DNA from 4 places in the Rhizobium sp. ERR 942 genome. Region 4 is predicted to be linked to each of the others. Evidence: predicted binding sites of a transcription regulator. Region 4 holds the regulator's gene; each other region holds the start of a gene.
What was found. Region 4 encodes PhoB, which activates phosphate uptake and scavenging genes when phosphate is short. Its sites were predicted from a motif close to TGTCATNNANCTGTCAT; they were not measured.

Region 1: the regulator PhoB is predicted to act here: its motif matches at 3,748-3,764, upstream of FBZ97_RS22605 (1-acyl-sn-glycerol-3-phosphate acyltransferase).
Region 2: the regulator PhoB is predicted to act here: its motif matches at 3,864-3,880, upstream of FBZ97_RS10425 (alkaline phosphatase).
Region 3: the regulator PhoB is predicted to act here: its motif matches at 3,738-3,754, upstream of FBZ97_RS30275 (DUF1045 domain-containing protein).

Annotation. Positions count from the first base shown of each region.
Region 1 is NZ_VIUA01000005.1:524,120-531,411, reverse strand. Features, by position in the region: gene FBZ97_RS22615 (primosomal protein N') at 1-1,540, opposite strand, end outside; gene FBZ97_RS22610 (AAA family ATPase) at 1,598-2,734, opposite strand; gene FBZ97_RS22605 (1-acyl-sn-glycerol-3-phosphate acyltransferase) at 2,760-3,704, opposite strand; gene FBZ97_RS22600 (tyrosine recombinase XerC) at 3,952-4,887, shown strand; gene FBZ97_RS22595 (TraB/GumN family protein) at 5,036-6,127, shown strand; gene FBZ97_RS22590 (DUF2867 domain-containing protein) at 6,111-6,617, opposite strand; gene FBZ97_RS22585 (M16 family metallopeptidase) at 6,719-7,292, opposite strand, start outside.
Region 2 is NZ_VIUA01000002.1:776,784-784,075, forward strand. Features, by position in the region: gene FBZ97_RS10410 (ABC transporter permease) at 1-843, opposite strand, end outside; gene FBZ97_RS10415 (ATP-binding cassette domain-containing protein) at 840-1,526, opposite strand; gene FBZ97_RS10420 (hypothetical protein) at 1,531-1,995, opposite strand; gene FBZ97_RS10425 (alkaline phosphatase) at 2,070-3,824, opposite strand; gene FBZ97_RS10430 (Lrp/AsnC family transcriptional regulator) at 4,125-4,604, shown strand; gene FBZ97_RS10435 (methyltransferase domain-containing protein) at 4,745-5,461, shown strand; gene FBZ97_RS10440 (TerC family protein) at 5,631-6,614, shown strand; gene FBZ97_RS10445 (hypothetical protein) at 6,683-6,994, shown strand; gene FBZ97_RS10450 (exopolysaccharide biosynthesis protein) at 7,043-7,292, shown strand, end outside.
Region 3 is NZ_VIUA01000010.1:37,929-45,220, forward strand. Features, by position in the region: gene polA (DNA polymerase I) at 1-824, shown strand, start outside; gene phnN (phosphonate metabolism protein/1,5-bisphosphokinase (PRPP-forming) PhnN) at 1,147-1,752, opposite strand; gene FBZ97_RS30270 (alpha-D-ribose 1-methylphosphonate 5-triphosphate diphosphatase) at 1,749-2,888, opposite strand; gene FBZ97_RS30275 (DUF1045 domain-containing protein) at 2,904-3,590, opposite strand; gene phnE (phosphonate ABC transporter, permease protein PhnE) at 3,780-5,126, opposite strand; gene phnE (phosphonate ABC transporter, permease protein PhnE) at 5,135-6,115, opposite strand; gene phnD (phosphonate ABC transporter substrate-binding protein) at 6,198-7,109, opposite strand; gene phnC (phosphonate ABC transporter ATP-binding protein) at 7,205-7,292, opposite strand, start outside.
Region 4 is NZ_VIUA01000006.1:220,299-227,590, forward strand. Features, by position in the region: gene pstC (phosphate ABC transporter permease subunit PstC) at 1-488, shown strand, start outside; gene pstA (phosphate ABC transporter permease PstA) at 518-1,819, shown strand; gene pstB (phosphate ABC transporter ATP-binding protein PstB) at 1,835-2,650, shown strand; gene phoU (phosphate signaling complex protein PhoU) at 2,701-3,414, shown strand; gene phoB (phosphate regulon transcriptional regulator PhoB) at 3,446-4,129, shown strand; one part of gene FBZ97_RS24410 (IS630 family transposase) at 4,244-4,579, shown strand; one part of gene FBZ97_RS24410 (IS630 family transposase) at 4,581-5,192, shown strand; gene FBZ97_RS24415 (GcrA family cell cycle regulator) at 5,266-5,793, opposite strand; gene FBZ97_RS24425 (aspartate aminotransferase family protein) at 6,218-7,292, shown strand, end outside.

The DNA of each region.
Region 1 (7,292 bases), on a different contig from region 4:
CCTCTTCGGCAATGCGCTCGACGCCCGGCCCGCAAGCAACGAGATGGTCGAGCGTGCCGCATTCGGGACAGGCCTCCGGCGTGCGCTCGGCATAGCCGCATTGATGGCACTGGATCTGATTGCGGAAGCGGTGCTCCACCAGCCAGCTCGAACATTGCGGGCACTGGAAGCGATGGCCGCAGACGCGGCAGAGCGTCAACGGCGCATAGCCGCGCCTGTTGAGGAACAGCAGCGCCTGCTCGCCCTTGGCAACCGTCTTGCCGATCGCGCGGATCATCACGGGCGAAAGAAAACCGCCGCGCTCCGGCGCATGCCGGCGCATGTCGATCAGATGCAGATCTGGAAGGGCCGCATCGCCATAGCGCGTCGGCAAGTGGATTGTCGTGTAGCGCCCGCTCTGGCCATTGACCTGGCTCTCGACCGAAGGCGTCGCCGACACCAGCACGACCGGGAAATCGCCGATGCGGCCGCGCACCACAGCCATATCCCGTGCATTATAATAGACGCGATCCTCCTGCTTGTAGGCCGGGTCATGTTCTTCATCGACGATGATGAGCCCTAGATCCTCGAAAGGCAGGAACAGCGCTGAACGCGCCCCGGCCACGACCCTGACTTCGCCGGTAACGGCCTGGCGCCAGACCTTTTCTCGCATCTTCGGCGCAAGATCGGAATGCCATTCAGCCGGCTTGGCGCCGAAGCGATCCTGAAAGCGCTCCAGAAAACTTGCCGTCAACGCGATTTCCGGCAGCAGGATCAGCACCTGCTTGCCACGTCTCAGCGTTTCGGCGATGGCCTCGAAATAGACCTCCGTCTTGCCGGAACCGGTGACGCCGTCGATCAGGGAAACCGCGAACTCGCCCTTGCGCACATCGGCCAGGATCTCATCGGCAGCATCCTTCTGCGGCCCTTGCAACCGTGACGCGGTGAATTCCGGATCGGGCTTGGCGACGACGGGTGGCGGCGGCAGAAAGATCGTCTCGAAAATGCCCTGCGCAATTAGCCCGTCGACGACGCTGGTGGAGACACCGGCCGCATGCGCCAAGCCGAGCCGCGTCCACGAAAGCCCGTCGGCGGCAATCTCCATTACCTTGGCGCGCGCCGGCGTCATCCGTTCCGGCTGCCTGCCGATGAATCGCAGTCCCTCGACCATCGGTTCGGGATCGAAGGCGGCCGGCGCTCTCAGCGCCATGCGCGCCACCAACCCCGGCGGCGACAGCGTATAAGCGGCAACCCAATCGATGAAATCGCGCATATGCTTGCCGAGCGGCGGGCAATCGAACACATGGCTGATCGGCCGAAGCTTTTTCGGATCGACACCACCATCATCCTCGCCATCCCAGACCACGCCGATCACCTGCCGCGGCCCGAGAGGCACCTGCACGACAGAACCAGGCTCGACCGCCATGCCCTCGGGCACCGCATAGGAATAGGCCCGCGGCGCCGGCATCGGCACGAGAACGGGCACGGTACGGCTCATCACAGGCTTTGCAGGCGCCGCCTCGAAAAGCGCACCGAACAGATCGGAAGAATCTTTGCTCATTACGCCAGACCATGCCCCGGACGGACGCAAAAGAAAACCCGGATTGCCGGATTGCCGCTACTCATCGCCCTCATCAATCTCACCAGTCAGCCGCATGCCGTCGATCCAGGTGGAGCCGTCCTCACGGATCACCCGGCGCGGCTTCGCGCCGCAGCGCTCGCGCACGGCTTCGGCCAGACGTTCTGAATGGGTAACGATCCAGATCTGGCTCGTCTTTGCAGCCTCAGCGATCATGTCGGCAAGCGGCACCAACATATCTGGATGCAGGCTCGCCTCCGGCTCGTTGAGCGCGATCAGCGGCGGTAGGCGGTAGGACATCAAGGCGGCGGCAAGGCCGAGAAAACGGATCTGGCCATCGGAAAGCTCACGCGGCTGGAAGACGCGGTTCGGAAACTCGGGCAGCATCAGGCCGAAATCCGCCGTTTCCTGTGGCTCCGGCACGACGAGCCTGGCGCCGCCAAGCGCTGCGGCAAGAACCCGGTCCAGCTCCACGGTGTCTTCGCGCGTATGGACGAGGGTTGCGAAAACGGCGGCGATATTGGCGCCATCCTCATCCAGCATGGGAGAGGTCACAGCAAGACAAGGCGCACGCAGCGGCGAGCCGCGATCTGTGCGGAAGCCATGGTAGAATCGCCAGGCGTCGACGGCGCGCCGGAACGTGCCAACCTCCGGAAAATGACCGGCATCACCGAGTAATGCGACCGCGGTTTCGGAGGTCAGGGCGTTCTCGGGATGCGCCTGCATGCGGCCGCTCTCGCCGCGCACGGAAATGCCTGGCCCCTCGCGCTTCATCATCGTCACCGGCCGCCGCCCGGTCTCGACGGAAAGTTCCTCGGCCTTGACCTGCGGCTCCAATGGAAATCCGGCGGAGGCACAAGGCGGCCGCATGCCCGCTTCGATCCAGTAGCGAAAGGTCGCCGCCCGCTCCATGTCGAGCAGCTCGACATCGAAGCGGATGCGGGGGGACTCATGCGAACGCCGCTTGCCCGACCACATGGCAGAGAACATCCCGCCTTCGCTCGATATCTCGTGCGCCAGCCGCCCACGAACAGCAGCCTGCACCAGCTGCAGGGAGCGATAGAGATTGGACTTGCCGACACCGTTCTCGCCGATGAACAGATTGACATCCGAAAGATCCATGCGGATCGAGCGCAAGGAGCGATAATTGCGGGCAAACATGGAGCGAAGCTGCATGCGGAGGGTTTAGCCGATTCCGATATTAAAGAGAATGCGAAACCAGAGGCTCGTCCTGGTTCGGAGGGACGAGCGGCGAGAAGGTTGCGTTTCCATCCGCCGCAAGATCGAAGACGGTGTGCCTCTCCAGCACCTTCGTCACTTCGTTGACATCGCCGTCCAGATGCTCAACCGGGATGAGATTGCCGACAAGGAAATCGAACCGGTCGCCGCGCTTGTTGAGCAACTCGTGAAAGACCGTCATGTCGCGCAGCTCGGTCGACCATTTGGCGAACCAGTAGAACAGGCCGGAATTGCGTGCCGTCAGATGCACGGGCAGGATCGGCAGATTGTATTTACGTGCCAAGCCCACGGCCGAGGTCTTCCACGGGCGTTCGTTCAGCCTGCCGTTCGCCCAGTAGGCGATGCGGCCGGACGGGAAGAGCACAGTCACCTTGCCCTCCGCCACGGCGCGGTTGGTCAACTGAAGCGTCTCGCGCGTCTTCGGCTTGCTCTTATATTCCTCGCGCCACTCCACAGGGATGATCATCTCGGCAAAGCGCGGGTTGACGCGTACCGCATCGCGATTGGCAAAGATCATCATGTCGGGCCGGCGCGACTTCAGAAGATCGAAGACCGCAACGCCATCGGCGATGCCTGTGGGATGATTGCTGACGAGAATGAAGCCGCCCTTAGCCGGGATACGATCGGCATGGGTGACGCCGATGTCGAGCCGCAGCAGATCGCTCATATATTCGAAGCACTGAAAGCCGGAGAGCTTGGCGACATCGTCGGCGAATTCGATCGCCTTGTTGTAGCGCAGCAGCGTGTAGAGAAATGGGCGCATGAGCGGCCAGAGCGGATTACGCACGATCTTTTGCCCGCGCTCGGCGATGAGAGTATCGACAATATGTCCGGGCTGGCCCTGAGACACCAAAGCGATCGCTTCTGCAAGTTGTCCCAGTGCAGTTATCGAGCCGCGGCGCGCCATGAAGTGTCCTGAATGGTTGGGAGATATTCTATCGCAATCGAATATGATCGAAGCATGACAAGCGCCTCGCATATGGAAGGCGAACCATCCGAGATCCGGAATCGACCCATATGCAGTTTCATTGAAGTCCAGCTACTCCCCGCAGCACGAAGGGAAAACGCGCCGGAAGCAGCGGGAAAATTAGCGATTCCATAACCTTCCTTCCTTCAAAGTGGCAGAAGGAATCCGAATTTCAAGGGGTTTTCCACTGAACGAATTATTGATCATCGCCGACTCCAGGTTGATGGCAGAACGCAACCGCTGGCTAGATGCGCTTGGTCAGGAGCGGCGGCTCGCCGCCCACACGCTGAATGCCTATGAACGAGATACGCGGCAATTCTTGACCTTCCTCACCGGCCATCTCGGCGGTCCGGCAACGATCGAGGATATTCATGCGCTCCGTCCCGCCGACTTTCGTGCATTCCTTGCCGCCCGCCGCAAGGACGGCGCGGGCGCACGTTCGCTCGGCCGCAATCTTGCCGGGCTTCGCTCGCTGTTGCGCTATCTTGAGAAGAAGGGCCTTGTGAATGCCGCGGGTGCCGCTGCGGTCCGCTCGCCGAAACAGCCGAAATCGCTGCCGAAGCCCCTTTCCGACAAGCAGGCGATCACCGTCGTCAGTGACGAGGCGCAGCTGCACGAAGAACCATGGATCGCTGCGCGCGATGCCGCCGTGCTGACCCTGCTCTATGGCTGCGGTCTGCGCATTTCCGAAGCGCTGGATCTGAAACCGCAGGACTTTCCATCAGGAGCGACATCGCTGCGCATCACCGGCAAGGGCAACAAGACGCGACTGGTGCCGTTGCTTCCGATCGTTATCGAAGCGATCGATCAATATCGCAAGCTCTGCCCTTATCATCTCGAAACTGATGGCGCCCTCTTTCGTGGCGCGCGTGGCGGCAAGCTGCAGCCGGGCATCATCCAGCACGGCATGCAGAAACTGCGCGGCGCCTTCGGGCTGCCGGATACAGCAACACCGCACGCGCTCCGTCATTCCTTTGCCACTCACCTCCTGGCTGGCGGCGGCGATCTCAGAACCATCCAGGAACTGCTCGGCCACGCCAGCCTCTCGACGACGCAGGTCTATACCGGTGTCGACTCCTCGCGCCTGCTCGAAGTCTACGACCGCGCCCATCCCCGCGCGTAAGGCCGTTCGCGCGCATAAGAAAAGATTAACCTCTCGCGTTAAGGGAATTTCCGCCTCCCTCGCGTAAAGCAGAACCATGTCCCGGCATGCCCTCCGAAAGCCGCTTTCCGGCATTAGCGGTCATGCTCTCTGCGAATGGAAGATTCTGATGATTTCTGCCCTCGGATCCAAGACGATGCGGTCGATGAAGCCGACGCTTGGCGATATGCTGCTCTGGCTTGTAACCGCCCTTCCGCTGATGCTCGCAGTGCTGTTGGTCGCGACTATGCTGACGCTGCAGCCGGCTCATGCAGAAGGTGCAGTGTCCGACAGCTGCGGCGGCAAGGATCTGATGGCCGAACTTCAAAAGAACGATCCGGCGAAATACGCCTCCATCATCGCCGCCGGCGACAAGGTGGAGAATGGCAAGGGCATCTTCTGGAAGATCGAGAAGCCCGGCTTGAAGCCGTCCTGGCTGCTGGGCTCCATGCATGTTTCGGATTCGCGCGTGCTCACCATGCCGAGGGGCGCTGCAGACGCCGTTGCATCAGCCGATACGATCGTTGTCGAATCGGATGAGATCCTTGACGACAAGAAAGCCGCCGCTGCCCTTTTCGCCAATCCTTCGCTCACCATGCTCACCGACGGCTCGACCATCAGCCAGCATCTGTCGCCCGAAGACAATGCCCGGCTGGAAGCGGGCCTGAAAGCGCGCGGCATTGCGCTCGCTGCGGTTTCCCGCATGCAGCCCTGGCTGATCTCGAGCTCCTTCGAGATGACGGGCTGCGAGGTTCGCCGCAAGACGGCCGGTGCGAAATTCCTCGACCAGAAGCTGGCGGGCGATGCCGCGGCCGAGGGCAAGAAGGTCGTTGGCCTCGAAACGCTGGCAGAGCAGGCCAAGGCCATGAGCGATCTGCCGATCGCGCTTCATCTGAAATCGCTGATGCAGACGCTCGAACTGGGCGACAAGATCAACGACGTCAACGAAACGATGACAGGCCTCTATCTCGCCGGCAATATCGGCGCGATGATCCCGATGCTGAAGGTGATCGAACCGGACCAGAAGATCACCGATGCCGATACCGCCGCCTTCGAGCAGCGCATCATCCTCGACCGCAACAAGGTCATGGCCGAGCGCGCCGCGCCGGTTCTCGACAAGGGCAATGCCTTCATCGCCGTTGGCGCGCTTCACCTCGTCGGCGATCAGGGCCTCGTGGCGCTGCTACGCAAGCAGGGCTTTACTGTCACGGCGGTAAACTGACCGCTCGCAACCGCTTGCCGAGATCGGCAAGCATCGTCGCGACGATCAGGCGGTGGAATGGCGTGATGATGGCGAGATAGATCCGACCCAGCAATATGTTCCGCCGGACGAGCGTCGTGGCATCGACCAGCCGGCGCCCCTGATCGTCATCACGCACGTCGATAACGACCCGAAAATCGAGATGCCGATCATCGAAGCCGAGCACGACCTGATTGTCGGACTTGCTGACGACGGGAAAGAAGCCGATCTTTTCCAGCTCCTGTGCCCGAAGGTCGCTGCTGGATTTTAAGCCGAACAAACTGGTTATCGCATCGCGCACTCGTATCAGCAGCCGCGCCCAAATCGGAAAGCGGCTCAGCATCGATCGGGCGGCGGCGATGGCCGTCAGATCCGAGTTCGGGATACTCAGTTCGTAGCAGTCAGCCCAATCGGCATCCGGCAGCGCTGGATGCGGCATTAGGGGCTTCACCATCAAAGGCCTTGCAGACATGATTTCATCCGCCTTTATTCGACGGCTGCAGACTACCACACATTGCAATGCTACCCGACCAACAAAAGCCGGCTGCGGCAATTTGGCCGGCAGATAATGGCCTAACGCACGGCCGATCCATCCGCCGGCAATATCTTCAGCCGCCAGGAGGCATCAGGCTTCAGATAGGTTGTTGCGATGGCGCGGACATCCTCGGCGGTCACGGCTTCGTAGCCGCTGATGCTCCTGCGGATACGGTCGAGACGCCGAGGATCTCTCTGAGCATCGCGAAGATTCTGAACCCAATAGCCGTTGGTCTGCTGCGAACGCTTCACCGCTTCGATGATCGGAACCTTGGCCCGCGTCAGCTCATCAGGCGAAACATCTCCCTGACCGAGATCGGCGGCGATCTTATTCACCAGCTCAAAGAAGTGATCCACCTTGGCGGGTGTGGTTTCGACATAGAGATAGGCAAAACCATAGCCGGGGATCGACCTCGACAGATCGACCTCGCCCTGAGGGCTGTAGGTGGCGCCCTCGGCGATACGGAACTGGTCGATTAGGCGGTTCTGCAGGATCGCCCCGGCGACATTGGCAGCTGCGGCGCGCGGCAGATCCGAAAGGAAATCGCCGATCGGCATGGCGACGGCTGCACCGGCGCTGTCGCTGCGCCCATCGTGAAGGCGCACGACCGGA
Region 2 (7,292 bases), on a different contig from region 4:
TGTCGTACCCGTGCGGTATTCCTGCCGCAGGCGATAAGCATCGGCAATCGTCTTCGGCTTGACCAGAACGGCCGGAACGCCGGGCGTCTGCACGTCGAAATGCTCGTCGAGCGGCGCATTGGCATCAACATGACCGTGCTCATGGTCGTGGCCTTCTTCGCGCCCGTCGTCATGCTGATGCGGCTCGGCTGCGCCATGCATATTGGCTTCGTCGTCATCATCGTCGTGATGGTCCGCGCCATGCATTCCGTGCAACTGCCAGACGGCACGGATCGGCACCAGGATGGCGCGATCCCAGGCTGTTCCCGTCGGCGCCATGCGGCCGGTGATCTTATAGGCGATGGCCGTATGGGTTTCGCCGCCGGTCTCGGCCGTGCCATGCATTGGTTTGACTTCCGCGCCGGTCGACAAGGCGACATCCGAGCCAACAACCGCTTCGCCGAGACGCGCGAACATCACCCCCTGCGAGAGCGACGGCGAGAGGGACGAAATGAGGCCCGTGGTCGTGCCGACAATCGGATGTCCGTAGGCGGAATCGCCGAAGCCGACCGGTGCCGCCAGTTCGACACGCGGATCACTGGCAAGGCGAGACAGAACGGCACCCTCCATCAGCGGCAATGGCGCCGGCTGTAGGAAAACGGCGGAAAGCGCCAGCTGCGTTTCACTGCCGGCAGCCCCCACGAGCAAATCGAATTTTTCCGCGGCGCGCGCGCTGCCGAGCCGGACAGCCCGCTCCTGCAGAGTCACCGTCACGCTCAGCGCGACCGAAAGGGCAATCAGCACCACAACGGCCAGCGCGCCGCTCCAGAAACGTCTGAGGTCAGCAAGAATGAAGGTGATCATCGAGCGGCCACCTCTTGGCTGTCTTCTTCGATGCGACCGTTTGCTAGATTGATGCGACGACCGAGGCGCTCGGCGAGTGCGACGTCATGCGTGACCACGACAAGCGTCGTCCCCTCCTCGGCCGAAAGCTGCAGCAAAAGCTCCGCGACATCACTACCCGCCTGACGATCGAGGCTGGCGGTCGGCTCGTCGGCAACGATGACGCCGGGACGCGACAGCAGTGCGCGGGCAACGGCAACACGCTGCATCTCGCCGCGTGACAAGGTTTCGATCTTCTGCTGCGGTCGGGCGATACCGGTGACAGACAGCAGATAAAGTGCGCGTTCCCGTTCCTTGGCCACAAGGCGCCGCGCCAGCTTGATCGGCAGCACGACATTCTCGAAGGCGGACAGGCCGGGAAAGAGATGAAAATCCTGCATGATAAGGCCGATATTGCGGGCGCGGAACGCATCGCGCCGGCCGGACGACAGGCGTGTGATCTCCGTGCCGCTCCAGGATATGCTGCCATTACCGACATCTTCCAAGCCGGTAATGGCGTTGACGAACGTGCTTTTGCCGGAGCCTGAAGCACCGGTGATCGCAAGCCTGCCGCCCGCCGGCAGATGGAAGCGGTCGATGGCGAGAACCGGCGCGGCCAGGCCGGGAAACTGCATTTCAAGACCGGAGATATCGAGCGCAAGCATGTGTTCAGACGGTCCTGAACGATGCGTCGCGGAGACGCAGCTGGCTGATGAATCCGGTTTCCGGATCGGTCCACGAGCCGAATTCCAGCACGCCCCGCGCCGTAATCGGCGCGTTGTACTGCACGAATGTCTGCTTGGAAGAGAGATAGACGACCATGATGTTGTCGGGCCAATCGGCATCGGAAGAGCAGAACGGGCAGAGCGACATCGGGATTTCAGTGAGCACGAAGAAAGCGGCCTCGGCCTTCAATGGCGGCGCCATGAAGCCATTGATGGCGACTTCCCTGCCGCTCAGCTGCTTCACCTTGTCGGAAAATTCGAGCCCGAGTGGGCCGAAGCTCTTATAGAGTTCGCCGAAGCCCAATGTCTCGGCGGCATTCGCACGTGCAGCAATGCCCATGACCGGCAAAATCGCGGCAGCGGCCAAGAAGCCCCGACGATTGATGGTGGCGATCCTGTCCCCGGACATCGCATATCCTCATGAAAGGTGAACAGACAGGCGGCCTCGAAGCCGCCTGTCATGGTCATACGATCTGTAACAACTTACATCTTTTCGGAGCCGAACGCGAAGGTATCGGCCAGCACACGGTAGACGTCGCTCTGTTCCATGTAGCCACGGAAGCCTTCGGCGCCGGGACCAGCCGCCTGCAGCACGACATCATCGACGGCGTGGACACCGCTGTCCTCGTCCCGCGGAATGTTGCCCTGCACGAAGACGGCACCGGGCACGTCCTTGTAGGCTTCATTGGCGACGTACTCCTTCTTCTCGTTCTGAACGGCCGGCACGAAAGGACCATCGAGCTTCGGGCGGAAGGTCTCGTAGTGGTCCGGACCGTTGTTGGCGGCCATGAACAAGCGACGCGAAACGTCGACGCGATCCGGATAGCCGTCGCCATCCTTGTCCTCATAGTTCGGGAAGCCGGCAGCCGCATAGGTGCCGACCTTCTCGCGCATCTCGGTGCCCTTCTTTTCGTCATCGACGGTGCCGATGATCGAAACGCCATGCGTGTGGTCGCCGGTGACGACAACAAGCGTATCCGGATTCTTGGCCTGAAACTCGCGGGCGACGGCAACGGCCTTGTCGAACTCGATGGTTTCGACCAGAGCGCGATCCCAGTCGAGCGGATGGCTCATCTTGTCGATGGAAGCACCTTCCACCACCAGGAAGAAGCCTTCCGGGTTCTTGGCAAGCTTATCGAGCGCGACCTTGGTCATGTCGACCAAGCCCGGCTGGTTCGGGAACTTGTCGACGGTGCCTTTCTTCAGGAATTCACGATCGAGCGTGACGTCAAGGTTGCCGGTGTGGAAGAGGCCGAGCAGCTTGTCCTGGTTGGAGCCTGCAGCCGTCGCCAGTTCGTTCTTGTCGGTGGCAACCGCGTAGCCGGCATTCTTGAAGAGCGCGATATAGTCCTTGTCGTCCTTGCGTTTGGAGCCAGGAACGCTCTTCGCCAGGAAATAGGCCGAGCCGCCGCCGAGCAGGACATCCGGCTTGACGTCGTACATCATGCCGACGATCTCCGCCTTGTCGCCGCGCTTGCGGGTATGGGAAACGAGCGCTGCCGGCGTCGCATCTTCGACTTCGGCCGTGGTGACGATGCCGAGCGACTTCTTGCCGGTGCGGCGCAACGCCTCGCCGATCGTTTCGACCTTCGGGTCGTCCAGGCTTGCCGGCGTACGGTCGGCGTAGACGCCGAGGGCGTTGACGGCCGACTTGTGGCCGGTCATGTAGGCCGACATGGTGTTGGCGCTGTCGGTGGCAATCGCAGAGGTCGAGGAGGTGCCGATGAAGGCGACCGGCGGGATATCGTCCATGGCAAGACGGCCATTGGCCTTTCCTTCGGTCATGCCCTTGGACATGATGCGGGCGCCGGTTCGGTGTGCAACAGAGAGGCCGTCGCCGAGCAGGAAGATGATGTTCTTGGCCTTCGGCGTGGCCGACGTGCCATAGACATCCCAGTTGACGGACTTCTTCTCATCGCCGGCCGAAATCTCGACCTTGTACTGGCCGGGCTTTGCGAGCTTGATGCCGCGCAGGATCAGGGCCGATCCGAGTACCTTGTCTTCAGCGCCCTTCTCTTCTGCGACGAAATCAGCCGCCTTGCCGAAAACCGCGTCGTAGCTTTCGCCGTTGACCGTGACCTTCACGTCTTCCGGCTTGACGACCTTGTTGAATTCCACCTTGAAATCGAACGGAGAGCCGGCAAGTACCGTTGCCCGGTCCAACGGATAGACTGTCGCTGCATGGGCTGCGCCGGACATCAAGGCCGCAGACATCATGGCGAGAAGAAGTTTACGCATTTATACCCCCTGCGTTTGGTTGCTTCCCGCTCCCCACTTATAAAAGCCAGATGACAATCACGTAAAATGGAGTCAACTTTCTCAACCGCTAATTCCAAAACGACGATCGGTAAGTAAGATTGATTGTGTGTGCCGCATCTAAAATGCCAGCCGAACGTACGGACCTTCTTTCCAATTCGACACAATCCGCGCAACCTTCGTCATGCAAGCTAAGCCGACATTCATGATGTCAAACTTGCCATCCTCATAAGATAAGCGAATACTACACACGCTTCGTGAGGATTCTCAGAGTTTTGCGCAATGGATGAACAGCTCGACAAATTGGATCTGCGTCTGCTGGAGGAGCTTCAGAAAGACGGCAGACTGACGAACAACGAGCTCGGCGAGCGCATTGCGCTTTCGCCGTCGCAATGCTCGAGGCGACGCACGAGGCTGGAGGCAGAAGGCTATATTCGCAGCTACCAGGCCAATCTCGACCGGCAGAAGCTGGGGCTGGACATGCTCGTCGTCATCTCGGTGACGCTTGCCACCCACAACAGGGATAATGCCCGCCGGTTTTCGCAGCTCATCAACGGTCTGCCGGAGGTGCTGGAAGCCTATGCGCTGACAGGAGAAATGGACTATCACCTGAAGGTCGCCACCCGCGGGCTTACCGATCTCTCCCGTTTCGTCAACGACGTGCTGCTTCCGCATGAATCGGTCCAGCATGTGAAGACGGCAATCGTCCTCGATACTCTCAAGACCTTCGAAGGATTTCCGATCGCCCTGCCGCAAGGCTGACATGGCGCCGACGCTCGATGATCGTTGTCGCGCGGCCGTATCCTACCGGGCATCAGGGGCAAGTTTTGAGGGCTTGCTTTCGGCGCATGCAGCCTTTCCAATCACGCCAAAGACAATATCCTTGGCGAGGACAGGCTTGCATGACCGGCACGGACGTACAGACGCGGCATTTCGAAGAATTTGCCGAAGTTCTGCTCAGATGTAATCATCTATACCATCCCAGCAACGATTCCATTGCCTTGCGCAATGCTGTCGAAAGCAGGCGCCAGATCGAGATATTCGACTATAGTCGTTCCGCCGATGCCTTCACGCGTGCGTTCGGAATGCGAAATTCACTGAAGTGCCTGCAGGTACTTACCAGCCTCGAAGCAACGGTCCACAAATATAGAAGGGTATGCGATCTCGGCTGCGGCTCAGGCGCCTTCAGCCTTGCCTTTGCCTATCTTGCCGGAAATCCCGAGCTCGAGGTTTACGGGCTGGACATATCCGAACATCAGCTCGCTCTCGCCAGGGAGCTGATGTCAGCGGCTGGCCTGCCGGGACGTTTCCAGTTCGAGCAACGAAGCCTGCCGGCGCAGATCGGCTACCTTCCCGACCTGACGATCTCCTCTTACTGGTTTTGTGAAAATGAGCATGTGATCGATGATCCGCTGCTGTTCGACCTTGTGGCCGGACAGGAGATATTGATCGTCGATTATGAAACGATCATCGGCCGCATCGCGACCTGTCTTCCGAAGGGATTCCATATTCTCGCGCGGCATACCGCCCAGGTCGAAATTCCTCCCGCCCTGGCTGATTTCGTCGCGCAGGAAAGGGCAAGCGTTTACGGCATCCATATCGGTCGGACCAACATTTAGACGCTACGTGACATTGCCGTCTTTGCAAAATGCACGCGAACCCTTGAAACGCCAACGTCGACTTCCCAGCTATTGGCCAACCCGCTGGTCCGGGCCCCTCTGGTGAGAGCCGTCGGCGCTCTTGCGATGTCGGACCTTTCCGACACCGCGCCGACAGGGGTTTTCCGACATGGAAACGTCTTTGCTCTTCGTGGAGTGGCTGGGAAAGCCGCTCTGGATGTGGGTAAGCTTCCTTGCGCTCGTCATCGCCATTCTCTCTTTCGATCTCGGTGTGCTGCATAAGGAAAACAAGGAGATCGGCGTCGGCGAGAGCATCAAACTCTCCGTTCTCTACATCACGCTCGGCCTCGCTTTCGGCGGCTGGGTATGGTGGTATCTCGGTGCCGATTCCGGCCTGGCCTACATGACGGGCTTCGTCGTGGAAAAAACGCTGGCTCTCGACAACGTCTTCGTCATTGCCCTCATCTTCGCCTTCTTCGCCGTGCCTCGCCTCTATCAGCACCGCGTGCTCTTCTGGGGTATTCTCGGCGTCATCGTGCTGCGCGCGATCATGATCGGCGTCGGCGCGACGCTTGTGGCCGAGTTCTCCTGGCTGCTCTATGTTTTCGCCGCCTTCCTCATCATCACCGGCATCAAGATGCTGGTCGTGAAGGATACCGAACCAGATGTGTCGAAGAACCCGCTGGTACGCTTCATGCGCGGCCGCTTCAACGTCACCGACCACCATCATGGCGAGCGCTTCTTCGTCAAGCAGCCGCATCCGCAGAACGGAAAAATGGTCTGGTTCATCACGCCGCTTTTCATGGCGCTCGTGCTGATCGAAGTCGCCGACGTCATCTTTGCCGTGGATTCGGTTCCTGCGATCTTCGCGATCACCACCGATCCGTTCATCGTCTATACGTCGAATATTTTCGCGATCCTTGGCCTGCGTGCCCTCTATTTCGCGCTTGCCGCCATGATCCACCGCTTCCGATACCTGAAGCCCGCGCTCGCCGTCGTGCTCGTCTTCATCGGTTCGAAGATCTTCGTCGCCGATATGCTGGGTCTCGAAAAATTCCCGGCCGCCCTCTCGCTCGGCATCACCTTCGCGATCATTGCAAGCGGCGTCGGCTGGAGCCTGCTGAAGACGCGCGACAAGGCTGAAAGCGCCTGACGCCATGAGGTGCCCCGCTTGGGGCACTTCCCTCCCCGCTTCAAACAGATTTCCGACAAGGTACAGACATGATCTCCAATCTCCTCGCAGCCCTGTTTGCAACTTTCGCCCTTGGTCCGCTTCAAGCCGAAATCGAGCGGCATGCCGCTGCCGCCGGCCAGCCTGTCGGGATCATCAGGCAATCGCAGGCATGTCTCTCGTCGGAGGTCCCGGCGCTGGCGCAACGCGCCTCCGAAGACACTTTCTGGACGATTTCCACCGTCATCGGCCTGTCGACCGGCTGGAGCAGCCCTGCCGATCTGCTCGACAAAAGCAATCCGGACTGCGCGCCCGTCATCAGGCTTATCCAGGGAAAGGGCGAAGGTGTCGATGAAGCCTGACGCTTTGTGCAATCAAGAAATTCCGGTGACCTCATCTGGTGATGTCCGATGACAGAACAGACTGCCGATACGACTGGGCATGATGACAGGGCATCCACTCGCCTGCACCATCTTGCCAGGCTCGCCCATGAGCAGGACGGCATCTCCATCGGCGAGGTGCTCAGCGGCCTTGGGCACACGGGCATGGCCTTTACCATCCTCTTTCTCTCGCTGCCGGCACTGATCCCGATCCCAGGACCGTTCGGCATCGTCTTCGGAAGCGCTCTTGCTCTGGTGGCGGTGCAGATCGCACTGGGCC
Region 3 (7,292 bases), on a different contig from region 4:
TGGCCTCCACCACGACAGGGCGCCTGTCGTCCTCCGAGCCGAACCTGCAGAATATTCCGGTGCGCACGGCAGAAGGCCGCAAGATCCGCACAGCCTTCATTTCGACGCCGGGCCATAAGCTCGTCTCCGCCGACTACAGCCAGATCGAACTGCGCGTCCTGGCGCATGTCGCCAACATCCCGCAGCTCAAGCAGGCCTTTGAGGACGGCATCGATATTCACGCCATGACGGCCTCTGAAATGTTCGGCGTGCCTGTGGATGGCATGCCGAGCGAGGTGCGCCGCCGCGCCAAGGCGATCAACTTCGGCATCATCTACGGCATCTCCGCCTTCGGTCTCGCCAACCAGCTGTCGATCGAGCGCTCGGAAGCCGGTGACTACATCAAGAGGTATTTCGAGCGCTTCCCCGGCATCCGCGATTACATGGAAGGCACCAAGCAGGCCGCTCGCGACAAGGGCTATGTCGAGACGATTTTCGGCCGCCGCATCCATTTCCCGGAAATTCGCTCCTCCAACCCCTCCGTCCGCGCCTTTAACGAACGCGCCTCGATCAACGCGCCGATCCAGGGTTCGGCGGCTGATGTCATCCGCCGCGCCATGATCAAGATGGAGCCGGCGCTAGCTTCGGCCGGCTTGGGCGATCGCGTCCGCATGCTCTTGCAGGTGCACGACGAACTGATCTTCGAAGTCGAGGATGCCGATGTCGAGCGCACCACGCCGATCATTGTCTCGGTCATGGAAAACGCTGCCATGCCGGCGGTTGATATGGCCGTGCCGCTGAAGGTCGATGCGCGCGCCGCCCACAATTGGGATGAGGCGCACTGAGCGGAAGCGATCTGGAACCGGTCAAACCGGAATCCGAGCCGGAAGACATGGTGGCCGTCGCCTTATCGACGATAGGCCGCATGCCGATTATGGCGTGCGGCAGGCCATGCCGAAGGGCGGAACCGTCAGCTGGTTCTTCTATTGCGGTGAATATTCCGACGCCGAAGACTTTTACCAGCCTGTTCACACAGCCCACCTAAGCGAGCTGTTGCCTGGCGTAGTCAAATACCTCCGGCTTCCGGTCGGAACGCGGTTCATCATCGACGATCAGGGTTATGAGGATGTGTGGCGGGTCGAATGATCTTCGATTGTCGCCATCAGACTATTTGCGGACCAGCGTTTCCAGGACGGAAATAATGGCGCGTTCGGCCTCTTCGAGCGTGCCGCTATTGTCGATATCGGCGACGTCGTAGCTGCCCTGAACGGTCAGTGCGCTTCTCTCCAGACGCTTCAGCACATCTTCGCGGCTCTCGCGTCCGCGCGCCATCAGTCGTTCGGCCAGCACTTCGCGGGACGCCGTGATGTTGATGACCTTCAGCCGCGGAAATGCGGCCTGGAAGCGGTGAAGCGCCGAGCGCGAGCCATTGGCGATGACCAGATTGCCGCGAGCGAGTTCATCGGTGACTTCAGCCGGAATGCCGTATTTCAGCCCATGCGCCTCCCAGGAAACGGCAAAGGCGCCGGCTTGCTCCATTCCATCGAAGTCAGCTTCGGAAACGCTTCTGTGGTCTTCATTGCCGGCATCGCCGTCCCGCGTGATGACGCGGCGGACGAAATGCACGTCAGACCGGCCGGCAAAATGCCGGGCGGCCAGATTCATCAGTGTATCCTTGCCGGCGCCGCTCGGCCCGACAACGACGGCCAGCGTGCCTGCTGTCGCATCCGTCAGGCCGAGGTTAGCCGGCTTGATCTTGGTTTCCGGGCTCATGCGACCCGCCGCCCTTCTCGCCAGACGGAGCGCGTGACCGGCACGCCGTGATCGCGGCGAACGCGCACGAGATCCGCCCGCAGCCCTTCGGCAATGCGGCCGCGGTCATTGAGACTGACCGTCTTTGCCGGCGTCGCCGTCACCATGGCAATCGCCTGCGGCAGCGAAATGCCCTCAACCTCATCAGCCAAGATGAAGGGTGCATGCAGCAGGCTGAGTGGCACATAGTCGGAAGACAGCACGTCAAGGACGCCGAGTTCGGCCAGATCGCGGGCGGCGATATTGCCCGAATGCGACTTGCCGCGGACGATGTTCGGCGCGCCCATCAGCACGCTCATGCCGGCGCCGTGCGAAGCCTTGGCGGCATCGATACTGGTCGGGAATTCGGCGAGGCGAACGCCGTAGTTGATGGCTTCGTCGACATGGGCAAGCGTCGCGTCGTCATGGCTGGCAACGGTGATGCCGCGATCGGCGCAGACCTTGGAGATCGCGTCGCGATGCGGCGTAGCATACTTGGCCGATTCCTCCTGGCGCTTGGCGACGAACTTGGCAAAGGCCTCGTCGCTGAGCCCGCGCTTCTTCTGATAGTAGAAGATATACTGATCCATGGTCTGGAACTGGCGCTGACCCGGTGCATGGTCCATCAGCGAGACCAGACGCACGTAAGGGTCCTTCTCGAAATCCTGGAAGTGGTCGAGCACGTTGTCGGAGGAGACTTCGCAGCGCAGATGGATCAGGTGATCGGCGCGCAGGCGATCTTCGCTTTGGGCGGCCTGGATGGCATCGGCCATATCACGCATCTCGCCCTTTTCGAAACCGCCGTCCTCGTCCGAGCCCATGCGTAGGCAGTCGAACACGGTCGTGATGCCCGAGGTGACGATCTGGGCATCATGCGCCTGGATCGCCGCCGTCTTATTCCACCGCACGCCCGGGCGCGGAGAATAGTGCGCCTCGAGATGGTCGGTATGCAGCTCGACCAGACCAGGGATCAGAAAATCGCCCTCGAAATCTTCGCCGATATCGGACTTGCCCTCGGAAATGGCGGCAATGCGACCGTCGCGAATCAGCACGGAACCTTCGACGATCTTGTCTTCGAGGACGATGCGGGCGTTGGAAAGGACGGTTTCTTTGGTCATATCGGCTCTTTCATATTAGGCGCCGGCAAGCGGCAGCCAGGAACGGACGGTAAAGGGAGCACTACGCTCTTCTTCGACGAAGACGGCGAGGCCGGAGATATCGAGCGGCTTGCCGGTATGTTCGGCGAAGCGCTCGGCGAGGATTGCCTGCAATTCGGGCTGACGCTCGGAAGGTACGCGTCCCGTCAGCGTCATGTGGAAGCGGAATTCGTCGTTGACGTAAGGATAGCCCCAGCGCAGCAGATTGGCGCGCTGCGGCTCGGTCAGGCCTTCCGGCTTGCGTCGCGCGATATCGTGATCCGACAGCGGCGCGCGGAATGGCTCGAAGGTCTTGACGACGCGCGAGGCGAAATCCTGCAGCGGCTGGTAAACGGAACCGGGAACGAGCGCAAAGAAATGGCCGAGCTGGCCAAGCACCAGCTCCGGAATGGTGAAAGCCTTGGTTTGCGAGGCGAATTCGGCGGCGACTTCGAGGAGATCGCGCTCGGTCACAGAAGCGGCTAGCTCGAACGGCGCCTTCAGCGTGGCATGGAAGCCGTAGCGGCGCGGATCGGCCGTCAGCTCGGCATGACCTTCCGGCAGCGGCGCCATGGCCTTGTCTGAAAAAATCTCATTCGAAAATGCATCGCGGCCCAGCCAGCGGGCAGCGAGAGATGTCAACGGATCGTCTTTGGGCGGCGTGAAATAGAGAGCATAGCGCAAGGCTGCATTCCTTGGAAAAATCGGCTGCGCGAGACACTGTTGGGTGATTTGCGACAAACCGCAAGAGCAGCAAGGCAGCAACGGTTCGAATCCGGCTAAAGCCAGCTTGGCCGCTGCGGTCTTGCCGGCCTGCGCTATCGGATTCCCGTGACAGAATGATGATGCGGAACGATTTTTTCCCGTTCTTTTTTATTTCGTTCGCGTGCCCATCAGCCGAGAGCGCAGGGCGTTGGATGCGGCGTCGAACAGGAAGACAACGATGAGGATCAGCAGCACCATATAGGCGACGTTTTCCCAGTTGGCATTGGTGCGCATTGCTTCCCAAAGTTTGAGGCCGATGCCGCCCGCGCCGACGGCGCCGATGATGGTCGCGCCGCGCACGTTCGATTCCCACTGGTAGAGCGTCTGGCTGACGATGACGGGCACGATCTGCGGCATGATCCCGTAGCGATGCACGAGAATGGTCGGCGAACCGGTGGATTTCACGCCTTCGCGCGGCTTGTTGTCGATGTTCTCGAGGCCCTCGGAATAGAGCTTGCCAAGCGTGCCCGTCTCGGTGAGGAAGATCGCGCCGCTGCCCGCGAGCGGGCCGGGGCCGAAGGCGCGCGTCAGGAACAGCGCCCAGATCAGCATGTCGACCGAACGCAGGAAATCGAAGAAGCGCTTGAGGATCTGGTTGACGAGTCGGCTCGGCGTGATGTTGCGAGCCGCCAGGAAGGCGAGTGGGAAGGCCGCGAGCGAGCCCAGCAGCGTGCCGAGGAAGGCCATGACGATGGTCTGGAACAGCTTGGTCCAGACGTCGCCATGCTGCCATGCGCCATTGTTCCAGATATTGTCGAAGGCCAGCGAGAGATTGGACTGAGCAGGATCGAGCCGCGGCCCCGAAACGATCAGGCTGATGACTTCGCTCGCCGGCTTGTCGAAGAAGGGCGAATGCGTATCGAAGACGAAGTTGGCCCAGCCGATGAACCGCTTGCGGATCTTCACGCGGTCGGTGGAAATGCTGGCGTCGCCTGCAAAGCCGAGATTGACGAGAATATTGTCGTCATAGACGGTCATCCAGCTTGGAACGGGCTCGGAACCGACGATTTTCGGCACATCGCCGGCAATATCGATCGGAATCGTGATGCCATGCGCGGTCACGATGGCCTGCGTCTTGGTGACGGTTACCGTGCGGCTTGTGCCGCTGACAGAAACGGTCATGCTGCCATCGGGATTGGTCTTCACCCAGTCCGGGTTTGGATTATCGCCCAGGGGCGAAAAGCGCGGATATTTGATGCTGATCTTGTCTCCGGAGATGCGGAATTCCGGCTGCACGTCATAGCTCACCCATTCGCTGAGATAGATGCCGACGCGCTCCCAATGCGCTTCCGAAATGACCTTCGGCAGGTCGAAGAACCACACGGCATAGATGCCGTAGAGGATGACGCCGATGAAGATCATCAGCGCGCCGAAGCGCTGGCGGAAGGACCGGTGAAGAACTTCCGGGTAACGCGCTTCGATTTCCTGCATGCGGCCGGCGTCGATGACGGACATGGATAACCTCAATGCTGCAAAAGGAAGGCATGCTCGCCGACGAGGCGGCGGCGGAGCCATGCGGAAAACTGGTCGACGGCGATGATCGTCAGGAAGAGAAGCAGCACCAGCGCCAATGTCTTGGCGCCGAAACCGCGTGAAATCGCAAGTTTGAGCTCCTCGCCGATGCCGCCGCCGCCGACGGCGCCGATGATGGTTGAGGCGCGAACGTTGATCTCCAGACGCAGCAACGCGTAGGACATGAAGTTCGGCAGCACTTGCGGCAGGGCGGCAAAGCGCACGCGCTCGCTCCAGCTCGCGCCGACGGCACGCATGCCTTCGTCAGGCTTCATGTCGATATTCTCGACCACTTCGTAGAAGAGCTTGCCAAGCGCGCCGATCGTATGCAGGCCGACGGCGATGATCGCGGCGATCGGGCCGATCGACAAGATCGCCGAAAACAGGCCGGCGATGACGATTTCCGGAAAGGCGCGCAGAAGTTCCATGATGCGCTTCGTCACCAGCCGGATCGGATGGGACGGCGACATGTTGCGGGCGGCAAAGAAGCTCAAGGGTACGGCAAAGACGAAGCCGATGATGGTCGATACCAGTGCCACGTTGATCGTGATGATCATCAGCTCGAAATATTCGGGGATATAGAAATCGCCCCAGACATAGACGCGACCGAGCGGGAAATTGAATTCCTCGCCGCCGGCGCCATTGGCCCCGTTCGGGCTCGGCAGGTCGAAGAGCGCGCGGTAGACGTCGGCCCAGTCCTTCGGAATGAGCCAGCTCAGGAAATCGAAGAGATGCGGCAGGCGGTCAAAGAAATGCCCGGCGTTGTTTTCGTCGGCGAAGCGCACCGAGCTGACGAAGGCGACGAGCAGGATCACGAGACCGATGCCGGTGTAGAAGCGGCGCTTGGCCACCATCTTGCTCCAGGCGTCGCCGATCTCCTTGGCGCTCTGTGGCGCGCTTTGCATGTTCGGGTGCGTATCGGCGATCGTCATGAAATCCTGCCCTTGTGAATAGCAAAGGGTGTGAATAGCAAAAGGGCGGCCGTTGCCGGCCGCCCAATTATAGGAATGCGGATCAGCCGCCGATGGCAGCCTTACGAACGTCGATGACGGCGTTGTAGAAGTCCGGAGTAACCTTGACGTAGCCCTTGAAGTCGCCGCCTTCGATGGCGTTGAAGCACTTGGCGTCAGCCGTCGGGAGCTTCATGAAGAAGTCCGTCAGCTTCGTCTGCCATTCGGTGCCGAGAGCGTTGCGAACGACGAGCGGGCCGTTCGGGATCAGCGGCGAACGCCAGACTTCGACGAGCTTGTTCGGATCTACGGCGCCCTTGTCGACTTCCTTGCGGAAGGTACCGGAGGTGAAGCCGTCCTTGAAATCGCCAACACCCGAGGAGTCGTCGACAGCAACATCGACCTTGCCGTCGTAAGCGGCGAGCAGGTTGTTCTCATGGCCGCCATTAAACTGGGTCGAGCCGAAGAACTTGTCGTTCGGCACGCCGGTGGTCTTCGGAATCTGCGTCAGCGGAACAAGGTAGCCCGAGGTGGAGTCCGGGTCGGCGTAGCCGAGCTTCTTACCCTTGGCGTCCATGATCGTCTTGATGCCGGAAGACTTGAGGGCGAGGCCGATCGAGTAGTAGCCGGTTGAACCGTCGGTCTGCTGCGTCGTCAGGATCGGGGTAACGGCCTTCGGGTCCTTGATGGCGACGGCTGCGTAGCCGGACGCGCCGAGTTCGGCGAAGTCGAGCGTGCCGCCGAGCAGGCCCTGGATAACGCCGTTATAGTCGGCGGCCGGGAACAGCGAAACCTTCTCGAAACCGAATTCCTTCTTCAGGTGGTCGGAAAGGCAGGCGTAATTGCGCAGGCGATCGGCTTCGTTTTCGCCGCCGAGAATGCCGATGCGCAATTCCTTGAGGTCTGCTGCGTTGGCAGCAGCGCCGACTGCGAGCGCAACAAGCGCCGTAGCGGCAAAGAGTGCTTTCTTCAACATGGGTTCGTCTCCTGATTAACCGGTGTCCCCGGATGTCTTCGGTCTGATAGAAGAAATGCGCCCTTGACGCGGGCCTTCGATCCCGGCCGTCCCTCTCAGAGACCGGCCAGTGCCAGCGGTTGCGGGCCGGCAGATTCAGTCGCCGCGGCTTGCACGGCTGGATCGGCAATGTTGATCGATGTC
Region 4 (7,292 bases):
TGACCGGAAACTACAGAAGCTTCATCGAGGCGCAGAGCGTTTTGACGGCTGGCTTTGTCATGGGCGTGATGCTCATCCCTTATGTTTCGTCGCTGTCGGATGATATCATCATGGCTGTGCCGCGCTCGCTGCGCGACGGCTCGCTCGGGCTTGGTGCCACGCGGTCGGAAACGGTCAAGCGCGTGCTCCTGCCGGCGGCTCTTCCGGGCATCGTCGGCGCGCTGCTGATGACCGCGTCGCGGGCGATCGGCGAAACCATGATCGTGGTACTGGCCGCAGGCGTTGCCGCGCGCATGCAGCTCGATCCCTTCGAACCGATGACGACGGTCACGGTGAAGATCGTCAATCAGCTGACCGGCGATCTGGAGTTCACTTCGCCGCAGACGCTCGTCGCCTTCGCCCTCGGCATCACACTGTTCTGCCTGACGCTGTGCCTCAACGTCTATGCGCTCTACATTGTCCGTCGATACAGGGAGCAATACGAATGAGCGACGTCGTATCTTCCTCTCAGCTCAACATGCCGCGCGGTCTGACGCCGGGTGCGTCTGTACACCGCGATATCGGCATTAAGCGGCGCTATGCCGCCGAGCGTCGCTTTCGCGCCTATGGGATGACCGCCGTCATCTTCGGTCTCGTCTTCCTTATCATCCTGGTCTCGACCGTGGTCCGCACAGGCTATACCGCCTTTGTCCAGACTTCGATCACCCTGCCGATCGAATTCAGCGAGAAGGTAATCGACCCGACGGGTAAGCGCATGAACGATCCAAAGGTGCTGATCGCTGCCAATTACCCCGTACTGGTGCGCGATGCGTTGGTGAAAGCGCTTGGCATCGATCCGGCCAATCGCACGCTTGTACGCGAGGCCATGGCGATGATGTCGGACAGCGCCAGGATCGTGTTGCGCGACAGAGTCGTTGCCAACTCCTCTCTCATAGGGACGACACAGAACGTCACATTCCTGGCCAGCGCCAACATCGATTCCGCCAACAAGGGGCAGATCGATCTGACCGTCAGCGAGAAGGATCGCAAGATTTCCGACCGCCAGGTCGCATGGATGAAGCAACTCAGCCAAAGCGGCGCGCTTCATAAGGCCTTCAACAGCGGTCTCTTTCTGTCGGGCAATTCGAGCCGCCCCGAAGCGGCCGGGCTTGGTGTCGCGCTGATCGGCTCGCTCTACCTGATGCTGACCGTTCTCGTACTTGCCTTGCCGGTCGGCGTTGCTGCCTCGATCTATCTGGAAGAGTTCGCACCGAAGAACCGGCTGACGGATCTGATCGAGGTCAACATCAACAATCTCGCTGCCGTCCCCTCGATCGTTTATGGCCTGTTGGGTCTCTCGGTCTTCATCAACATGATGGGGCTGCCGCGCTCGGCATCGCTGGTCGGCGGCCTTGTACTGAGCCTGATGACGCTGCCGATGATCATCATCGCCACGCGCTCCGCCTTGCGTGCTGTGCCGCCGTCGATCCGTAGCGCCGCGCTCGGTCTTGGCGCATCGCGCATGCAGATGGTCTTCCATCATGTTTTGCCGCTCGCGATGCCTGGCATTCTGACGGGCACGATCCTAGGGCTTGCCCATGCGCTCGGAGAGACCGCGCCACTGCTTCTGATCGGCATGGTCGCCTTCGTTGCCAATTATCCGACATCGCCGCTCGATCCCTCGACGGCGCTGCCGGTGCAGATCTATATGTGGGCGAGCGAAGCCGAGCGGGCCTTCGTCGAAAGGACGTCCGGCGCCATCATCGTGCTCCTCTTCTTCCTCGTCGCGATGAACATCGGCGCCATCCTGCTGCGCCGCCGCTTCGAGCGGCGCTGGTAAGGGAGGGTGCACGAAATGAACATGATGACGGAAGCTGCCAGCGAAAGAGCCTTGGCCAAGAAGATGACGACGATCCCTTACAAGATGATCGGCCAGGACGTTTCTGTGTTCTACGGCGACAAGCGGGCGCTCTTCGACGTCAATCTGAAGATCCGCGCCAATACGGTCACGGCTCTGATCGGCCCTTCCGGCTGCGGCAAGTCCACCTTTCTGCGCTGCCTCAACCGCATGAACGATACGATCGAGACCTGCCGCGTCACCGGCAAGATCACGCTCGACGATCAGGATGTCTACGACGACAGCATCGATGTCGTGGAATTGCGCGCCCGCGTCGGCATGGTCTTCCAGAAGCCCAACCCGTTTCCGAAGTCGATCTACGAGAACGTCGCCTACGGCCCGCGCATCCATGGCCTGCATCGCTCAAAGGCCGATCTCGAGCATATCGTCGAAACCAGTCTGCAGAAGGCCGGTCTATGGGGTGAGGTGAAGGATCGGCTCCATGATGCCGGCACGAGCCTGTCGGGCGGCCAGCAGCAGCGCCTCTGCATCGCGCGCGCCGTTGCTGTCAGCCCGGAGGTGATCCTGATGGATGAGCCGTGCTCGGCGCTCGATCCGATCGCAACCGCCAAGGTCGAGGATCTCATCCACGAGCTTCGGGAGAATTTTACCATCGTCATCGTGACGCATTCCATGCAGCAGGCCGCCCGTGTCTCGCAGCGTACCGCAATGTTCCATCTCGGCCACCTGGTCGAGGAGAACGACACCGATAAGATGTTCACCAATCCCGACGATTTCCGCACGCAGGATTACATCATGGGCCGTTTTGGTTGATGATGGCAGGCGCGCGGCTCCTTTCACACAGTTCACTTGAGGATAGAAAAATGGTCTCCACTCACATTCTCTCAGCCTATGACGAAGACCTGAAGTTTCTGACGCGTCGCATTGCCGAAATGGGCGGCCTGGCCGAGCAGATGGTTAGCGACAGCGTACGCGCTCTCGTCAACAGCGACGCGGCCCTGGCCCAGAAGGTCATCTCCGACGACGTCGTTCTCGACCATGCCGAGCGCGAAGTTGGTGACAAGGCGATCGTCACCATCGCTCGTCGTCAGCCGATGGCAGCGGACCTGCGCGAAATCATGGGCTCGATCCGCATCGCCTCCGATCTGGAGCGCGTCGGTGATCTCGGCAAGAATACCGCAAAGCGCGTCATCGCCGTTCAGGGCACGGGCGTGCCGCGTCGTCTCGCTCGTGGCATCGAACACCTCTCCGAACTGGCACTGAGCCAGCTCAAGGAAGTTCTTGATGTTTACGCGACCCGCTCGCCCGATAAGGCCGTGTCGATCCGCGAACGCGACGAGGAAATCGACGCCATGTACACCTCGCTCTTCCGCGAGATGCTGACCTACATGATGGAAGATCCGCGCAACATCACCACCTGCACGCATCTTCTCTTCTGCGCCAAGAACATCGAGCGCATCGGCGACCATGCCACCAACATCGCCGAGACGATCTATTACATGGCGACCGGTGCTCAGCCGGAAGGCGAGCGCCCGAAGGACGATACCGCCAACACCGTCGGCGCAGTGACGGAATAATCTGGAAGCGAAGAAAGGAGACCATAGGCGCATGGTTCCGAGAGTTGCTGTTGTAGAAGACGAGGAAGCGCTTAGCGTTCTGCTGCGCTACAATCTTGAGGCCGAAGGCTTCGAGGTCGACACGATCCTCAGAGGTGATGAGGCCGAGCTGCGTCTCCAGGAGCGCATCCCCGATCTCCTGATCCTCGACTGGATGCTCCCCGGCGTGTCCGGCATCGAGCTCTGCCGCCGGCTGCGTATGCGGCCGGAGACGGAGCGCTTGCCGATCATCATGCTGACGGCTCGCGGCGAGGAAAGCGAGCGCGTGCGCGGACTTTCGACCGGCGCGGACGATTACGTCGTCAAGCCGTTCTCGACGCCGGAGCTGATGGCCCGCGTCAAGGCGATGCTGCGGCGTGCCCGCCCGGAGGTTCTCTCCACGGTGCTGCGTTGCGGCGATATCGAGCTGGACCGCGAAACCCATCGCGTCCATCGCAAGAGCCGCGAAGTCCGGCTGGGGCCGACAGAATTCCGCCTGCTGGAGTTCCTGATGTCCTCGCCAGGGCGCGTCTTCTCGCGTTCGCAGCTGCTCGACGGCGTGTGGGGTCACGATATTTACGTCGACGAACGCACGGTCGACGTCCATGTCGGCCGCCTGCGCAAGGCGCTCAATTTCTCCAATATGCAGGATGTCATCCGCACCGTTCGCGGCGCGGGCTATTCCATGGAAGCCTGAGCGGCTCGCCGCTCGGGTGTTACTAGAGCGTTTCCGATTTATCTGAATCGGAGGGATTCCGTTTTTGGGTGTTTTGTGATTCAAGATGCTGGCTGGAATGGAGGCCAGCATCGAATGACTCGACCCCTTTCCGATGATCTTCGCAAGCGTGTTGTTGATGCGATCGAGGCCGGTGAGAGTTGCCGGTCGGTGGCGGCGCGGTTCGGTATTGCGGTGTCTTCGGCGGTGAAATGGTCGCAGCGGTATCGTTCGAGCGGCTCTGTCGCGCCCGGGAAGATGGGCGGTCACCGCAAGCGTGTTCTGGAGCCGTACCGGGCGTTTATCGTGGAGCGGATCAGCCAAACGCCGCATCTGTCACTGCATGGGTTGAAGGAAGAGCTGGCCGCACGAGGGGTGAAGGTATCCCACGACACCGTGTGGCAATTCCTGCGACGCGAGGGGCTACGGTTCAAAAAAAACACTATTCGCCCTTGAGCAGGCGCGTGCCGACATTGCGCGGCGGCGACAGCGCTGGCGGTCCTGGCAAACTGGTCTCGATCCAAAGCGGCTGGTCTTCATCGATGAAACCTGGATCAAGACCAACATGGCGCCGCTTCGAGGCTGGGGGCCGAGGGGCAAGCGTCTGCGCAGCTTCGCCCCGCACGGCCACTGGCGCACCTTGACCTTCCTCGGCGCGTTGCGCTGCGATCGGCTTGCCGCACCCTGTGTCTTTGACGGGCCGATCAACGGCCAGTGCTTTCGAGCCTATGTCGAGCAGCAACTCCTACCCGTGCTCCAACCTGGCGATATCGTCGTGATGGACAACCTCGGCTCTCATAAATCAGTCGCCATCCGGCAGATGATCCGTGATGCTGGTGCGCGGCTCTGGTATCTGCCGCCCTATTCTCCTGACCTTAATCCGATCGAACAAGCCTTCGCCAAAATCAAGCACTGGATGCGCTTGGCTCAGAAGCGAACCATCGATGACACCTGGCGCTACATCGGACACCTCGTCACAACCATCGAGCCTAGCGAATGCAGCAACTACTTCGCCAACGCCGGATACGCTTCCGTCAAAACCTGAAAAGCTCTAAATAGCGGCGGAAATAGAAAAACGGGCCTCGAGGGGCCCGTTTCTCTTTGTCTTGCGGTAACTTTCAGCCGTTGTTGCGACGGCGGTCATGCACCGGCTGGTAGGCCATGCGCTGATGATAGGTGCAGTAGGGCGACGAATCCGGGCTGTCATTGCCGCAGAAGTGGAAGTCGTCCTTCAGCGGGTCCCCGACCGGCCATTTGCAGGTGCGTTCCGTCAGCTCCGTCAGGCCGAGGCGGCGGGAGATCGGAACGACGACGTTCGATGCCGGGCGATACTGAATTTCATTGACGGAATCGATCTCGATCTCTTCCTTCAACATGGTTGCACCCTGCTGGCGGGCGACCACAGTGCGGGTAGCGACGCGCGAGCCATAGGTCGTTGCGCGAGGAGCCGCGGCACTGCGCTTTGGCGTGCGCGCCGCGGTTGCCGTGCCGCCTGCCTTCGCTCGGCCAGGAAGGTTCAGGCGGTGCACCTTGCCGATAACGGCATTACGGCTCACGCCACCGAGCTGCGCAGCGATCTGGCTGGCGCTCAACCCTTCGGACCATAGCTTTTTCAGCTTCTCGACGCGTTCGTCTGTCCAATTCATGCCCTGTCTCCGCTGTCGCGTTTCCGATGGCAGAATCCCTCACCATTGCCTCGCATGGGAACGAGGCGCGAAACGCTCTAAAATTGTGGTGACTAGTTCCGCCGCATGCAGTCTAGCAATTGCTTTTTAACCTAGTGTGAGGCTGACTCCGTGACAAGAGTCGCGAGAATCTTGAGGAATCGATTTCGAGGTTTTCCCCAACTTGCTGCCTAGGCGTGGCATTTCTGCAATAGGCGCCGCCGAACCTATCTCTTTTGCCCGCAAGCGCTATCTCGCACCTGCTAAAACGCCAGTTTTGTTGACATCGCGATGCAAAACATCAATAGTGCCCGGGCCGCCGCAAGGCGGCATTTTTGATTTTTTCGGACCCGTTTCATCAAATCGAAGCGATCGGTCCTTAAAGTTGTGATCAGGAGATATGGCCATGGCCGAGACCACGCCGCTTTATGACACCTATATGCGCGCTCCGTTACGGTTCGAGCGAGGCGAGGGCGTCTGGCTGGTCACCGAAAATGGCGAGCGTTACCTCGATTTCGCGGCCGGCGTCGCGGTCAACTCGCTCGGTCACGCCCATCCTCATCTCGTCGCCGAGCTGAAGGCACAGGCCGACAAGGTCTGGCACCTGTCGAACCTCTACGAGGTGCCCGGTCAGGAGAAGCTGTCGAAGCGGCTGACGGAAGCGACCTTCGCCGACAAGGTATTCTTCACCAATTCGGGCGCCGAGGCGCTGGAATGCGCCATCAAGACGGCGCGGCGCTATCAATTCGCCAAGGGGCATCCCGAAAAGTTCCACATCATCACCTTCGAGGGCGCCTTCCACGGCCGCACCATCGCGACCATCGCCGCCGGCGGCCAGGAGAAATATATCGAGGGCTTCGGGCCTAAGGCACCGGGTTTTGACCAAGTGCAGTTCGGTGATCTCGATGCCGTGCGTGCCGCCATCACGGATGCGACAGCCGGGATCCTGATCGAGCCGGTCCAGGGCGAGGGCGGCATCCGTCCGGCCACCAACGAATTCCTGCGCGGGCTGCGTGAGATCTGCGACGAACACGGCCTGCTGCTGATCCTCGACGAAGTACAGTGTGGCGTCGGTCGCACTGGCAAGCTTTTCGCCTATGAATGGGCCGGCATCAAGCCTGATATCATGGCTGTCGCCAAGGGCATCGGCGGTGGCTTCCCGCTCGGTGCATGCCTTGCGACGGCGGAAGCCGCCTCAGGCATGAAGGCGGGCACCCACGGCTCGACCTATGGCGGCAATCCGCTTGCCATGGCGGTCGGAAATGCCGTTCTCGATATCGTGCTTGCCGAAGGCTTCCTGCAGCATGTGCGCGATGTCTCGCTGGTCTTCCGCCAGGGGCTCGCTTCGCTCAAGGATCGTTTTCCTGACATCATCGAGGACGTTCGCGGCGAAGGTCTGATGCTCGGCATCAAGGCGGCCATTCCGCAGGCAGAGCTACTGCAGGCTATCCGTGCCGAGCATCTGCTCGGCGTGCCGGCCG